Regions from separate parts of the Bradyrhizobium sp. GW821-FHT13H06 genome, predicted to be linked through region 2. Evidence: predicted binding sites of a transcription regulator. Region 2 holds the regulator's gene; the other holds the start of a gene.
The links. The regulator PhoB, encoded in region 2, activates phosphate uptake and scavenging genes when phosphate is short. The targets are predictions, from matches to a motif close to TGTCATNNANCTGTCAT.
Positions count from the first base shown of each region.

Region 1: the regulator PhoB is predicted to act here: its motif matches at 2,505-2,521, upstream of phnF (phosphonate metabolism transcriptional regulator PhnF).

Region 1 is NZ_JBXAPN010000011.1:100,119-107,256, reverse strand. Features, by position in the region: gene AC1RQP_RS33420 (alpha-D-ribose 1-methylphosphonate 5-phosphate C-P-lyase PhnJ) at 1-267, opposite strand, end outside; gene AC1RQP_RS33415 (carbon-phosphorus lyase complex subunit) at 264-1,367, opposite strand; gene phnH (phosphonate C-P lyase system protein PhnH) at 1,371-1,979, opposite strand; gene phnG (phosphonate C-P lyase system protein PhnG) at 1,984-2,448, opposite strand; gene phnF (phosphonate metabolism transcriptional regulator PhnF) at 2,555-3,283, shown strand; gene phnE (phosphonate ABC transporter, permease protein PhnE) at 3,416-4,264, opposite strand; gene phnE (phosphonate ABC transporter, permease protein PhnE) at 4,261-5,145, opposite strand; gene phnD (phosphonate ABC transporter substrate-binding protein) at 5,219-6,148, opposite strand; gene phnC (phosphonate ABC transporter ATP-binding protein) at 6,212-7,021, opposite strand.
Region 2 is NZ_JBXAPN010000017.1:13,979-21,116, reverse strand. Features, by position in the region: gene AC1RQP_RS38285 (aspartate aminotransferase family protein) at 1-345, opposite strand, end outside; gene AC1RQP_RS38280 (GcrA family cell cycle regulator) at 804-1,316, shown strand; gene phoB (phosphate regulon transcriptional regulator PhoB) at 1,557-2,264, opposite strand; gene phoU (phosphate signaling complex protein PhoU) at 2,279-2,995, opposite strand; gene pstB (phosphate ABC transporter ATP-binding protein PstB) at 3,007-3,828, opposite strand; gene pstA (phosphate ABC transporter permease PstA) at 3,825-4,670, opposite strand; gene pstC (phosphate ABC transporter permease subunit PstC) at 4,675-5,664, opposite strand; gene pstS (phosphate ABC transporter substrate-binding protein PstS) at 5,845-6,858, opposite strand; gene AC1RQP_RS38245 (ATP-binding protein) at 7,003-7,138, opposite strand, start outside.

The sequences.
Region 1 (7,138 bases), on a different contig from region 2:
CGCGGTCTTGGCGAAGAACTTTCGGATCGAGATCGCGTTGGTGGTGTCGTCGGAGCCCTGGTCGATCACCTTGAGCACGTCCTGGGGACCGAGGATCGCGGCGGTGACCTGCACGCCGCCGGTGCCCCAGCCATAGGGCATCGGCATTTCGCGGCTGGCGAACGGCACCTGATAGCCGGGAATGGCGATCGCCTTCAGGATCGCACGGCGGATCATCCGCTTGGTCTGCTCGTCGAGATAGGCGAAGTTGTAGGCGGGCGCGTTCATTCCGCGGCTTCCTTCATGGCATCAGGCGCATTGGCATCCGCGAACTCCTGCCGCAGCTTGCGCAACAAGCCGAGCTCGGACTGGAAGTCGACATAGTGCGGCAGCTTCAGATGCTCGACGAAACCGGTCGCCTGGACGTTGTCCGAATGCGACATCACGAATTCTTCGTCTTGCGCAGGGGCGAGTGCCTCCTCGCCGAGCTCGCGGGCACGCAATGCGCGATCGACCAGCGCCATCGACATGGTCTTGCGCTCGCTCTGGCCAAAGGCAAGACCATAGCCGCGAGTGAAGCACGGCGCTTCCGTCGCAGAACCCTTGAACTGGTTGACCATCTGGCACTCGGTCAGTTCGATCGAGCCGAGCGGCACGGCGAAGCCGGCGTCTTCCGCGATGAATTCGACCTCGACCTCGCCGAAGCGGATCTCGCCCGCGAAGGGGTGGTTGCGGCCATAGCCGCGCTGGGTGGAATAGCCCATCGCCAGCAGGAAGCCTTCGTCGCCGCGCGCCAGATTCTGCAGGCGCAGGTCGCGATCCGCCGGGAAGTTCAGCGGCTCACGGGTAAGATCGCCGACGCTGGCGCCGTCCTCGGCTTGGGGCGAGGATTCGATCAGCCCGTCGCGTCCGAGAATGTCGGTCACGCGCGGCGTTGGCGCGTCGGGCGCTTCAGCCGTCGCTGGCGCGTCGGGAACGAAGCCTTCGGCGAGCGAGGGGTCGAGCAGGCGATGGGTATAGTCGAAGGTCGGCCCGAGGATCTGCCCGCCGGGAATGTCCTTGAAGGTCGAGGACACGCGCCGCTGCACCCGCATGGCGCCGGTGTCGACCGGCTCGCTGGTGCCGAAGCGCGGCAGGGTGGCGCGGAAGGCGCGGACCAGGAAGATCGCCTCGATCAGATCGCCGCGCGCCTGCTTGATTGCGAGCGCCGCGAGCTCGCGATCGTAGAGCGAGCCTTCGCTCATGACGCGGTCGACGGCGAGGCCGAGCTGCTCGGAGATCTGGTCGAGCGTGACCTCCGGAACGCTCTGGTCGCCGCGCCGCTTATGCGCGAGCAGGCGATGGGCGTTCTCGATGGCGCGTTCGCCGCCCTTGACTGCGACATACATGCTTCAGCTTCCTTTGCTCACGACGCGCGTGGTGCGCGGGATCGCAACCACGGCGTCATCGGCGACCAGCACCACGTCGATGCCCCGCGGAAACAGCGCCTCGTTGATTCGCAGGCGCTCGAACAGGTCGAAAGGCTTGATCGACGCCTGCAGCGTCGCGACCCCGTCGATGCCGGGGCCGCGCAGCTCGAAGCTGCGCCCGGAGGCAAGGCTATCGACCTGAATGATCACCGTGGTCGATCGATCCGGGTATTCGCTCGTCCCGAGCGCAAACCGGTCGAGCGGCGGAAGCGCCGTGCCGTCGCTGATCAGCGCGAAACTCGCGATCGAGCAATCCCGCACCACCGGCGCGCCGGTATGAAATTTCAGCCACTTCACCAGGTCGGAGCTCTCCACCATCCGCGCATCGAGCCAGAGCGGCGTGTCGTGGTCGAACAGCGTGAGGGCGATTGCGGCGGTGCCGCGCATGATCGGCCCTGGCGCCCCCGCCATCGGCACGATGCGCTGAACCGAGCCCGGCCGCGCCATGGCGTCCATGACGGAGCGAAAGGTCGATTGCGCCGACAGCACCTTGTCGGCAAAACCCGGCGGCAGTTCCGCAATCGTGGTCATGATCTCAGCCCTCACCGCGCACCATGGTGTAGAAATCAACCTTCGTCGCGGCGGTCTCGGCCGCCGCCTGCTTGCGCCGAATCATAAGCTGCTCTCGCAAGGGCGCGATGACACCCCGCTCCACCGCGCCGCCGTAATCACGGGACTGGACCAGCGCATCGCACAACGCGATCAGCCGCGCCTTGTCTCCGTCACGGCCGAGCGTGTAGCCGAACCCGACCTCGCCGCTCGCAAGCCGCACCGCGGCACGCGACACCGTCGCCTCGCCGAGATTGAACGGCGCGCCGTCGCCGCCGACCCGGCCACGCAGCATGACGAGGCCGTTTTCGGGCGCACGCAGATCCTGATGGGCCGGAAGGGCCAAGTTGCGGAGGCGAGCGGCGATCTCGCCCGCCTCCGCTTGCGCCAGCACCGCCATCGCGGCCCTGCGCTGGGCTTGCTGATTGTTGTGCTGCGTCACCTGGTCCACCGAACTTGCCGCATCTAAGTTGTCTATGATAATAGACAACTTCATACGGATACGCCATGACTGTTTCGTGACAATGATGTGATTTCTGGGGTAGGTTTCCCGCGACATGAGCATGCAGGACACAGCCTCCTCGGGCGTCGCGCTATGGCGCCTCGTTGCCGACGGCATCGAACGCGGCATCGCCGACGGCCGCTTTGCGGCCGGCGACAAGCTGCCGGGCGAGATGGAGATCGCCGAAACCTATCGCGTCAACCGCCACACCGTGCGGCGCGCGCTGGCGGCGCTCGCCGAGCGCGGCCTGGTGCGGGCCGAGCGCGGCAGCGGAACCTATGTCGAGGCGCAGAAGCTCGCCTATCCGCTGCGCTCGCGCACGCGTTTTTCCGAGATCGTCGGTGCGGGCGGCCGGGAACCGCATGGGCGGCTGATCGATGCAACCGACGAGGTCGCGACGCGCGAGCTCGCGCGGGAGCTGGGACTGAAGACCGGCGCGCCTTTGATGCGGATCGAGGCGATCCGCCTCGCCGACCGCACGCCCATCTGCGTGTCCACCACCTGGCTGTCGGCGGAACGGTTTCCGGACGCCGGCGCCGTGTTCGCGGCGACACACTCGATGACCAAGCTGCTCGCGCATTACGGCGTGCGCGATTATCGCCGCGGCGCGACCCGAATCACGGCCGGCATCGTCGATGCGACCGATGCCTCACGGCTCGATCTGGCGCTGGGCCGGCCGATCCTGGTCGTCGATGCCACCGACAACGATCTCACGGGCAAGCCGCTGCTGACGAAGCACTCGCGCTTCGCGGCGGAACGGGTGGAATTTCTGGTGGAGTCGTAGCTCTTCCCTCTCCCCTTGTGGGAGAGTGCCGTAGGGTGCGCAAAGGCGCACTTGCGCCGTGCCCACCATCTATCCTGTTCTCGGTAGAAAGGGTGGGCACGCTGCGCTTTGCCCACCCTCCGGCATCGACGATCAGGCCACAGCCCGCCTGCCGATGATCGCAAAGCGCAGCTTGCCCGAGATGAAATCGATCGCGGCCACCGCAACCAGGATCATCAGGATCAGGAACGAGACCTTCTGCCATTCCAGCACGCGGATCTGCTCGGCGAGCTGGAGGCCGATGCCGCCGGCGCCGACGATGCCGATGATGGTGGCCGAGCGCGTGTTCGATTCGATGTAGTAGAGCACCTGGCCGGCGATGACGGGCAGCACCTGCGGCATCAGGCCGAAGCGGATCTCGTGCAGGGCACTGCCGCCGGAGGCGCGGATGCCCTCGACCTCCTTCTGGTCGGCGCCCTCTATCGCCTCCGAGAACAGTTTGCCGAACGCACCGAAATCCGACACCGCGATCGCCAGCACCCCGGCAAACGGCCCGAGCCCGACCACGTTGATCCAGACCAGCGCCCAGATCAGCGTATCGACCCCGCGAATCGAATCGAGGAAGCGCCGGACCGGGAAGCGAAAGAAACCCGACGGCACGATGTTGCGCGCCGCAAGCAGGCTCACCGGCAGCGCGAACAGTGCGGCGAGCGTGGTACCGAGCAGCGCGATCGACAACGTCTCGCCGAGCGCCTTGAGATACAGCGGCAGCGATGAGCCGGGATCGGGCGGGATCATCATCATCGTGATCCAACCGAGCTGGCTGATGCCGGCAACGAGACGCGACGGTGAAAAGTCGAGGTCGACCAGCCCGTACACCAGAAGTGCGAGCGCGGCAGCGATCATCGTCGGCGTCGCGAGACGCGCGGACGCCGGCCGGCTGAAGACATCAGGATAGCGCGCGCGAAGCTGTGTCGTATCGACCTCGGGATGGCGGCTCATGTCCGTGCCTCCCTGCCGAACAGGCGGCCACGCAGCCAGCCGGTGCCGATGTCGATGAGGAAGACCGTGACGATGATGGTCAGGAGGATCGCGCTGACGTCGGAATAGTAGAACTTGCGGATCGCAACAATCAGCTCCATCCCGATGCCGCCGGCCCCGACAAAGCCCATCACCGAGGCTTCTCGCACATTGATCTCGAAGCGCAGCAGCGCGTAGCTAACATAGCCCGCGATCACCTGAGGCAGCACGGCAAAGCGCATGCAGGACAGCCAGCTTGCCCCGGTCGAGCGCACGCCTTCGACCGGCCTCATGTCGGCATTCTCGACGATCTCGGAGAACTGTTTGCCGAGCGCGCCGGTCGAATGGATGGCAATCGCCAGCACGCCCGCCATCGGTCCCAGACCGAAGGCGATGACGAAGATCAACGCGAACACGATGCTCGGCACGGTACGGGCGAATTCAAGCAGACGGCGCACCACGAACAGCAACCAGCGCGCCGGCGCGGTGTTTTCGGCGGCGAAGAAGTTCAGCGCGACCGCGAAGAGCGCGCCAATCAGCGTGCCGACATAGCTGATCAGCAGCGTCTCGCCCAAGAGCTTCAGCCATTTGTGCCAGCCCCAGAACCATTCGCCGAGGTCGGTCCAGACGCGCTGGCCATTGTCGAGCGTGAAGATGCGATCGAAGTAGCTGACGAAATTGCCGAAATGGGCGAAGAAGGTGCGCAAGTTCACTTCGGCGCCGATTGCAGCGACGAGCAACGCGGCGACGAACAGCGCAGCGCCAAGCAGCACGCGCAACCGCTTGCGCGCGACGGCCTTGCGGTAAGCCGCATTCAGCGCAGCCAATTGTTGCTCGGGAAGGATCGAGACTGCGATGGTCATTCGGTCGGAGGCGAGCCAGTCATGGAAAGAGCCGGGTCGATTGACCCGGCTCGAGGTGCGTTGTCCCGAACGATCAGGACGCCTTCTTGCGCAGATGGTCGACGAACTTAATCAGCTCGATCGTCTTGTTGTAGTCTTCGTTCGTGACCGGATCCCAGGGCTTGTTCTTGCCGTCGGAGAGCTTCTTGAAGGCTTCGGGGTCCTTCTGCGCGGCGTCCAGGAACGTCTTCTTGATCGCAGCCTTCATGTCGTCCGGGAGATCGCTGAGATAGGCGACGGGCGAGTTGATGATCATGTCCGACTTCACGACGATACGGAAGTCCTCCTTCTTCATCGGCGTGCCGTCGGCATTCTTCAGCATGCCCTTGGTGAGCATGCGGGTCAGGTTGGAATCGTCATCCGCGTTCCACCAGTTGGCGGCGACATCCACGGTGCCTTGCGCGAGCGCCAGCACCGCATTTTCATGGCTGCCGGTGAAGACGACCTTGGAGAAATAGGCCTCGGGATCTACGCTTAGCTGGTTCAGCTTGAAGCGGGGCATGTTGTTGCCCGATGTCGAGTTCGGATCGACGAGCCCGAGGTTCTTGCCCTTGAGGTCTTCGATCTTCTGGTAGGGCGATTTCGCCAGCACGTAGAAGACCGAGTAGTAGCCCTTTGAACCGTCAGCATTGACCTCGATCGCGAAAGCATCGGTCTTCACACCGGTCAGCCGCGCGCGGGCGAAGGCCGCAGGGCCGTAATAGCCGATGTGGATATTTCCGGCGCGCTGGCCTTCGATCACGGCGGCATAGTCGTTGGCGACGCGCAGCGTGACCTTCGTGCCTAGCTCCTTCGACAGATAGTTGATGAAGGGCGTAAAGCGCTCGGTAACGCCGGAGGCATTCTCGGCGGGAACGACGGCGAGAGTGATCTCCGGGTATTTCTTGCGCCAGTCTTCGGCGGAAGCGGAGGTGGAGAAGGCCAGGGCCGCAGCACCGGCAAGAACCAATCGACGAGTAATCATGACACCCCTCTTCTTGAGCTCGAGTTCGTTTGACGTGAAACGTTGAGTGTGCGCTTCTGCCACTCAGGCGGCGGCAGCGCTGCCGAGCGCCGGGACGCCCTCGGGCGCGGCGGCCGGCGCAGCGCCCATGGCCTCGTTGGCCTCGAGATCGTAGAGCTCGCGCGCGACGTGGTCGGTCAGCGCGGACGGCGCGCCGTCGAACACCACGCGGCCCGCGGCCATGCCGATCAGGCGGTCGCAATAGCTGCGGGCGAGATCGAGCGAATGCAGGTTGCAGAGCACGGTGATGCCGAAATGCTTGTTGATGCGCAGCAGCGCATCCATCACGATCTTGGTGTTGCGCGGGTCGAGCGAGGCGATCGGCTCGTCGGCCAGAATGATATCGGGCTGCTGCACCAATGCGCGGGCGATCGCCACGCGCTGCTGCTGGCCGCCCGAGAGCTGATCGGCGCGCTGGGCGGCGAGCGAGGCGATGTCGAACTGTTCCAGTGCGGACATCGCCAGCGCCTTGTCCTGCTCGGGCCAGGCCTGCAGCAGCGAGCGCCAGGCCGGCATCGTCGCGAGGCGCCCCATCAGCACATTGGTGAGCACGTCGAGCCGGCCGACCAGGTTGAACTGCTGGAAAATCATGGCCGAACGGGCACGCCACTGCCGCAGTCCCTTGCCGCGCAACGCGGTGACGTCGAGGCCGTCGAACAGGATGCGGCCCTGCGACGGTGTCGCAAGGCGGTTGATCGTCCGCAGCAATGTCGACTTGCCGGCGCCCGAGCGCCCGATTACACCGACGAAGCCGCCGGGGGAAACCTCAAACGAAGCGTCGTCCACCGCGGCTTTCGCGCCGAAGCGACATGTCAGACCATCGACCACCAGCATGCAGGGCTCCAGAGTAGCTGGAGGCAACCGCTAACGTCCGTGCTTAACACTTGTGTGACAACGCCGTTGCAGTGCGGCGATCCTGCGCGCTTCATCCCCTGTCATCTCGGCGTCATG
Region 2 (7,138 bases):
GTGATGGTGGCGCACCAGCTTGATCACACCTTCAAGCGCCTCGGCGCCGGAATTGCAGAAGAACACGAAGTCCGCAAAACTTTCATTGCACAGACGCGCCGCGAGCTTCTCGCCGTCCGGGCTCTGGAACAGGTTCGACATGTGCCAGAGCTTCGTCGCCTGCTCCTGCAACGCCTTGACCAGCGTGGGATGCGCATGGCCGAGCGCATTCACCGCCACGCCGGAGGTGAAATCGAGATAGCGATCGCCATTGGTCGCGATCAGCCAGCAGCCTTCTCCGCGCTCGAAACCGAGGTCGGCCCTGGCGAAAACGGGGAGCAAATGCGGCGCGGCGCTGTTGGTCATGACGTCACTTGAATGTTGCGGACGGTGTGACGCGTGCATTACGCAACGCACCATTGACCGGCCCGGAAAACGAAACGTGCCGCCTTTTAAGGGCGGCACGTAGCACTATCTTATGCCTGGCAAGACGGGTGTCAATGCCGCCCGGAAAGCCCCGCGAAACGCTGAATCCGTAGTCTTGCGGTGCCGATTTTGCGGGTTTTTCACCACGGAACATGTGGACGCGAGTCGGCGGACTCTTGCGCGGGAGTCACGCCATATTGTAGCGTTTGGACTGTCAGATACGACATCTCGTGCAGCAGTTCTGATCCCTTAAGTCCTCATGTACCGGCGTAAACGTTCGGGCGTCTTGAGCGCGCCCGGCGAGCCTTAAGGGATTCTGGCGGCACGGGTTTTTGAAGGCTTAGGCAATCGCTGCGAAGGCCCCAGGATGGCAGGCGCGCAGCGAGGGAAAGGGTGCAATGACGGTTTTGACCTGGTCCGATGATCGCGTCGAGCAGCTGAAAAAGCTCTGGGAGGCCGGACTTTCGGCCAGCCAGATCGCGGCGGAGCTCGGCAATGTGACCCGCAATGCCGTGATCGGCAAAGTGCACCGGCTCGGCTTGTCCGGCCGCGCCAAGAGCCCTTCATCGGCAGCGCCCCGGCCGCGCAAGGCGCGGCCCGCGCAGCACATGATGCGGGTGACCCGCCCCGTCGCCCGCGGCAACACCGCGCTGGCGCAGGCCTTCGAGGTCGAGGTCGAGGCCGAACCCGTCACCTACGACAATGTGGTGCCGATGAGCCAGCGGCTGTCACTGCTGGAGCTGAACGAGGCGACCTGCCACTGGCCGGTCGGCGATCCCTCGAGCCCGGATTTCTTCTTCTGCGGCGGCAAGGCGCTCTCCGGCCTGCCCTACTGCGCCCAGCATTCGCGCGTGGCGTATCAGCCGGCGGCGGATCGCCGCCGCGCACCGGCGAAGCCGGGCACGCGCTGAGCTCGCGGAATTCTCTGATCAAGACCGCAGCCGTCACACGATGACGGCTCCAGTTGCTCGGTGTCATCCCCGCGAACGCGGGGATCCATAACCACAGGGCGCAATCGTTGCGCGGGATGGTCACTCCGAGTCTTCGCCACACCAGGTCCTGTGGTTATGGATCCCGGGCTCGCGCTACGCGCGCCCCGGGACGACAGCTGAGATTGTGGCCACAGCTGCCAGCAAACAGCTCACCCGACCTTACGCCTGCTCCGCCTTCGCAAACCGATCGTCCAGCGCATAGCCGGCGCCACGGACGGTGCGGATCGGATCCTGCTCGCGGCCGAGATTGAGCAGCTTGCGCAGGCGGCCGATATGGACGTCGACGGTGCGCTCGTCGATGTAGATGTCACGGCCCCAGACGCTGTCGAGCAGCTGCTCGCGCGAGAACACACGGCCGGGATGCTCCAGGAAGAACTCCAGCAGACGATATTCGGTCGGGCCGAGATCGATCGGCCGGCCCGAACGCGCCACGCGGCGCTTGTCGCGGTCGAGCTCGATGTCGCCATAGGCGAGCACGGTGGCGAGCCGCTCGGGGCTGGCGCGCCTGAGCAGACCCTTCACGCGCGCCAGCAGCTCCGGCACCGAGAACGGCTTGACGATGTAATCGTCGGCGCCGGTCGCAAGACCCCGCACCCGCTCGCTCTCCTCGCCGCGCGCGGTGAGCATGATGATCGGCAGCTGCTTGGTCTCGGGCCGGGTGCGCAGCCGCCGGCACAGCTCGATGCCCGACAGGCCCGGCAGCATCCAGTCGAGCACGATCAGATCGGGAATGTGCTCCTTGAGGCGGGTGTCGGCGTCATCGCCGCGCATCACCGTCTCGACGTCATAGCCGTCGCCTTCGAGGTTGTAGCGAAGAAGCTCGGTGAGAGCTTCCTCGTCCTCAACCACCATAATGCGTGCGCCCATGTTGTCGTCGCTCCTTAGGTATTCGGGATCGTCGTGGCGAAGTTCGTCATGTCGCCCTTCGGCCGCTTGTCGGTGATCGCCTGGCCCTCGATCATGTAGAACACGGTCTCGGCGATGTTGGTGGCGTGGTCGCCGATCCGCTCGATGTTCTTGGCGCAGAACATCAAATGGATGCAGAACGAGATGTTGCGCGGATCCTCCATCATGTAGGTGAGGAGTTCGCGGAACAGCGAGGTGCAGATGGCGTCGACTTCCTCGTCGCCCTTCCACACCGCCATCGCTGCCGGCAGATCGTGCGCGGCATAGGCGTCCAGCACCGACTTGACCTGCTGCTGCACGAGGTCGGTCATGTGTTCCAGGCCGCGGAACAGTTTCAGCGGATGAAAATCCGTTTCCAGCGCTGCGACACGCTTGCCCATGTTCTTGGCGAGATCGCCGATGCGCTCGAGATCGGTCGCGACGCGCATGGCCCCGACGATCTCGCGCAGATCAACGGCCATCGGCTGGCGGCGGGCGATGGTGAGCACGGCGCGCTCCTCAATGCGCTTCTGCAGCGTGTCGAGTTCGGCGTCGGTGGCGACGACGCGCTGACCGAGCGTGACGTCGCGGCGGATCAGCGCGTCGACGGAATCGACGATCATGCGCTCGGCGATGCCGCCCATCTCGGCGACCAGGCGCGTGAGTTCCTGGAGGTCGGTATCGAAAGCCTTTGCGGTATGTTCAGAACCCATGTTCCGTCTCCTCAGCCGAACCGGCCGGTGATGTAATCCTGCGTGCGCCGGTCGCTCGGCGACGTGAATATCTTGCTGGTGTCGTCGAACTCGATCAACTCGCCGAGATACATGAAGGCGGTCTTGTCGGAGACGCGCGCCGCCTGCTGCATGTTATGGGTGACGATCGCGATCGTGTAGTTCTCGGACAATTCCTGGATCAGCTCCTCGACCTTGGCGGTCGAGATCGGGTCGAGCGCCGAGCACGGCTCGTCGAACAGGATCACCTCGGGCCGCACCGCGACGGTGCGGGCAATGCAGAGGCGCTGCTGCTGGCCGCCGGAGAGCGACAGGCCGGAGGCGTTGAGCTTGTCCTTGACCTCGTTCCACAGCGCGCCGCCGCGCAACGCCTTCTCCACGCGACCGTCCATCTCGGACTTCGAGATCTTCTCGTAGAGGCGGATGCCGAAGGCGATGTTCTCATAGATCGTCATCGGGAACGGGGTCGGCTTCTGGAACACCATGCCGACCCGGGCGCGCAGCAGATTGAGGTCGAGCTTGGGGTCGAGGATGTTGGTGTGGTCGAGCAACAGCTGGCCGGTGGCGCGCTGGCCCGGATAGAGGTCGTACATCCGGTTGAAGATGCGCAGCAGGGTCGACTTGCCGCAGCCGGACGGGCCGATGAAGGCCGTGACGCGATTGGTGCCGAGCGCCAGATTGATGTTCTTCAGCGCATGGTGCTCACCGTAGTAGAAATTGAGGTTGCGCGCGGTGACCTTGGCAGGCGCCTCGGGCAGCGGCTGCGAGCCGGGATGAACGGTCGGCGCGCTTACGGAAATAGACATTTCACTCATTTTGCGGTCCTCTCGGCACCAAGGATGCGGGCGCCAATGTTCAGGGCAAGCACAGTCAGGGTGATCAGCAGCGCCCCGCTCCAGGCGAGTTGCTTCCAGTAGGCGTAGGGGCTCTGCACGAAGTTGTTGATGGTCACTGGCAGGTTGGCCATCGTCTTGTCCAGGCTCAGGCTGAAGAACTGGTTGGACAGCGCGGTGAACAGCAGCGGTGCGGTTTCGCCGGCGACGCGGGCGGTGGCGAGCAGCACGCCGGTGATGAGGCCGGAGCGCGCCGCACGGTAGGCGATGCGCTTGATCACCAGCGAACGCGGCAGACCGAGCGCGCTGGCGGCTTCACGCAGCGGGTTCGGCACCAGCAGCAGCATGTCCTCCGTGGTGCGCACCACGACCGGGATCACGATCACGGCGAGCGCCAGCGCACCAGCGATGGCCGAGAAGCCTCGCATCGGCACCACGACCGCACCGTAGATGAACAGGCCGATGATGATCGAGGGCGCCGAGAGCAGGATGTCGTTGATGAAACGGATGACCGAGGTCAGCTTGTCGTTGCGGCCGTATTCGGCAAGATAGGTTCCGGCGAACATGCCGAGCGGCGCGCCGATACCGACGCCGATCGCGGTCATGATCAGCGAGCCGACGATGGCGTTGCGCAGGCCGCCCTCGCTCGATCCGGGCGGCGGCGTGTCTGCGGCGAAGACCTGAAGGTTGAGCCCGGCCAGACCGTTGTAGAGCAGCGTGATCAGGATCAGCGCGAGCCAGGTGACGCCGAAGGCGGCGGCTGCGATGCAGAGGCCGCGGATGACGATGTCCCAGCGGCGGCGGCGCGAATAGATCGGGTTCATGGCTTCACTTTCCGGCCTTGGTTTCCAGGCGCATCAGCATCAGCCGCGCCGCCGCGAGCACGAAGAACGTCAGCACGAACAGGAGCAGGCCGAGCAGGATCAGGCCGGACTGGTGCAGGCCGTCGCTCTCGGCGAACTCGGATGCGATCGCCGCCGAGATCGTGGTGCCCGGAGCGAAAATCGATGAAGAGATGCGGAACGAATTGCCGATGATGAAGGTCACGGCCATCGTCTCGCCGAGCGCGCGGCCCAGCGCCAGCATGACGCCGCCGATGATGCCGACGCGGGTATAGGGGATCACCACGCTGCGCACGACTTCCCACGTGGTGCAGCCGACGCCGTAGGCGGCTTCCTTCAGCACCGGCGGCACCGTCTTGAACACGTCGACCGAGATCGAGGTGATGAAGGGCAGCACCATGATGGCGAGGATCAGCGCGGCATTGAACAGGCTGAGATAGGACGGGGGACCGGCGAAGATCGCGCCCAGCACAGGAACGCCGTCGAAGATCTTGATCATGGCGGGCTGGAATGTGTTGGCCAGGAACGGGCCCAGCACGAAGAAGCCCCACATGCCGTAGATGATCGAGGGAATGCCGGCGAGCAGCTCGATCGCCATGCCGATCGGGCGGCGCAGCCATTGCGGACAAAGCTCGGTGAGGAAGATCGCAATGCCGAGACCGACGGGAATGGCGATCAGCATCGCGATGAAGGAGGTGACGAGCGTGCCGTACATCGGCCCGAGCGCGCCGAGCACGGGCGGATCGGCCGAAGGGGCCCAGCGCTGCGTCCACAGGAACGACAGGCCGTATTCCTTGATCGCCGGGAAGGCGCCCACGATCAGCGAAAGGATGATGCCGCCGAGAATGAGCAGCACCGAGATCGCGGAAAGTCGCGTGATCCAGTAGAAGGTGACGTCACCCAGCTTGAACGCGCTCAACGCCTTGGCGCGGTCATAAGGTCCGGCAGCATCAATCACGTTGCTCTCGACAGCCATTTCTGCCACGCCGATCCCCTGTTACTGAATGATATCGTTTTCTAAGTCGAATTCTAAGTCGGTGGTCTCGTGCTCCGGACGCTCGCGGATCGCGAGATTGGTCCGGAGGACGGTCGTTCGCGGGGTCCGAGCGACGGTGCGGTCTTCGCGCCGCACCGTCTTCCGGAACAGAAGAGCGCCTTAGCTCTTGATATCGGCTGCCCAGGTCTTCTCGATCAGCTGGACGACGCTGTCCGGCATCGGGATGTAGTCGAGCTCTTCAGCCAGCTTGTCGCCCTTCTTGAACGCCCAGCGGAAGAACTTGATGGCTTCCTGCGAAGCCGCCTTGTCGGTGGCATCCTTGTGCATGAGGATGAAGGTCGCCGCCGTGATCGGCCAGGACTTCTCGCCCGGCTGCTCGGTCAGGATGACGTAGTAGCCGGGAGCCTTGGCCCAATCGGCGTTGGAGGCGGCCGCCTGGAAGGCTTCGACGGTCGGCTGCACCGTCTTGCCCGCCTTGTTGACGAGGCCGGTGTAGGTCAGCTTGTTCTGCTTCGCATAGGCGTACTCGACATAGCCGATCGAGTTCTTGGTCTGGCCGATGTTGCCCGACACGCCTTCGTTGCCCTTGGCGCCGACGCCGACCGGCCACTCGACCGCGGTGCCCTCGCCGACCTTGCTCTTCCAGTCCGCGCTGGCCTTGGAGAGGTAGTTGGTGAAGTTGAAGGTGGTGCCGGAGCCGTCCGAGCGGCGGACCACGGTGATGGCTTCCGACGGCAGCTTCACGTTCGGATTGAGCTTCTTGATCGCGGCATCATCCCACTTGGTGATCTTGCCGAGATAGATGGCGGCCAGGGTCTCGCCGTCGAACACCAGTTCGCCGGGCTTCACACCCTCGAGGTTGACGACGGGGACGATGGCGCCCATCACCATCGGCCATTGGACGAGGCCGTCCTTCTCGAGCTGCTCGGCCTTGAGCGGCGCATCGGTGGCGCCGAAGGTCACGGTCTTGGCCTGGATCTGCTTGATGCCGCCGCCGGAGCCGATCGACTGGTAGTTCAGACCGTTGCCGGTCTCCTTTTTGTAGGCGTCAGCCCACTTGGAATAGATCGGGAACGGGAACGTCGCGCCGGCGCCGGTGATGTCGGCCGCAAAGGCTGCCGTCGTCGATGCGGCGACCAAGCCAGCAGCGACCATAGTTTTGAGGAAATTCATGCTGGTCTCCATACAGGGGAGCGAAGCGCCATCCGCGCCCGATCGCGCTCCCCGCGCCGCCCGTTTAGGAGCGGTCGGCTGTGCTTTTACGAAGGTTTCATGACAGTTGGATGACGCGACCAAGCGATTGAATTCGCTTGATTTTTAGGCCGAAGCCGAAACCTTCGCCTGGGGAAAACACGCCGTGAAAGTGGCGCCCTGCCTGGGCACGCTCTCGATCAGAAGCCGGCCGCGATGACGGTTAAGAATATGTTTCACCAACGATAATCCGAGCCCGGTC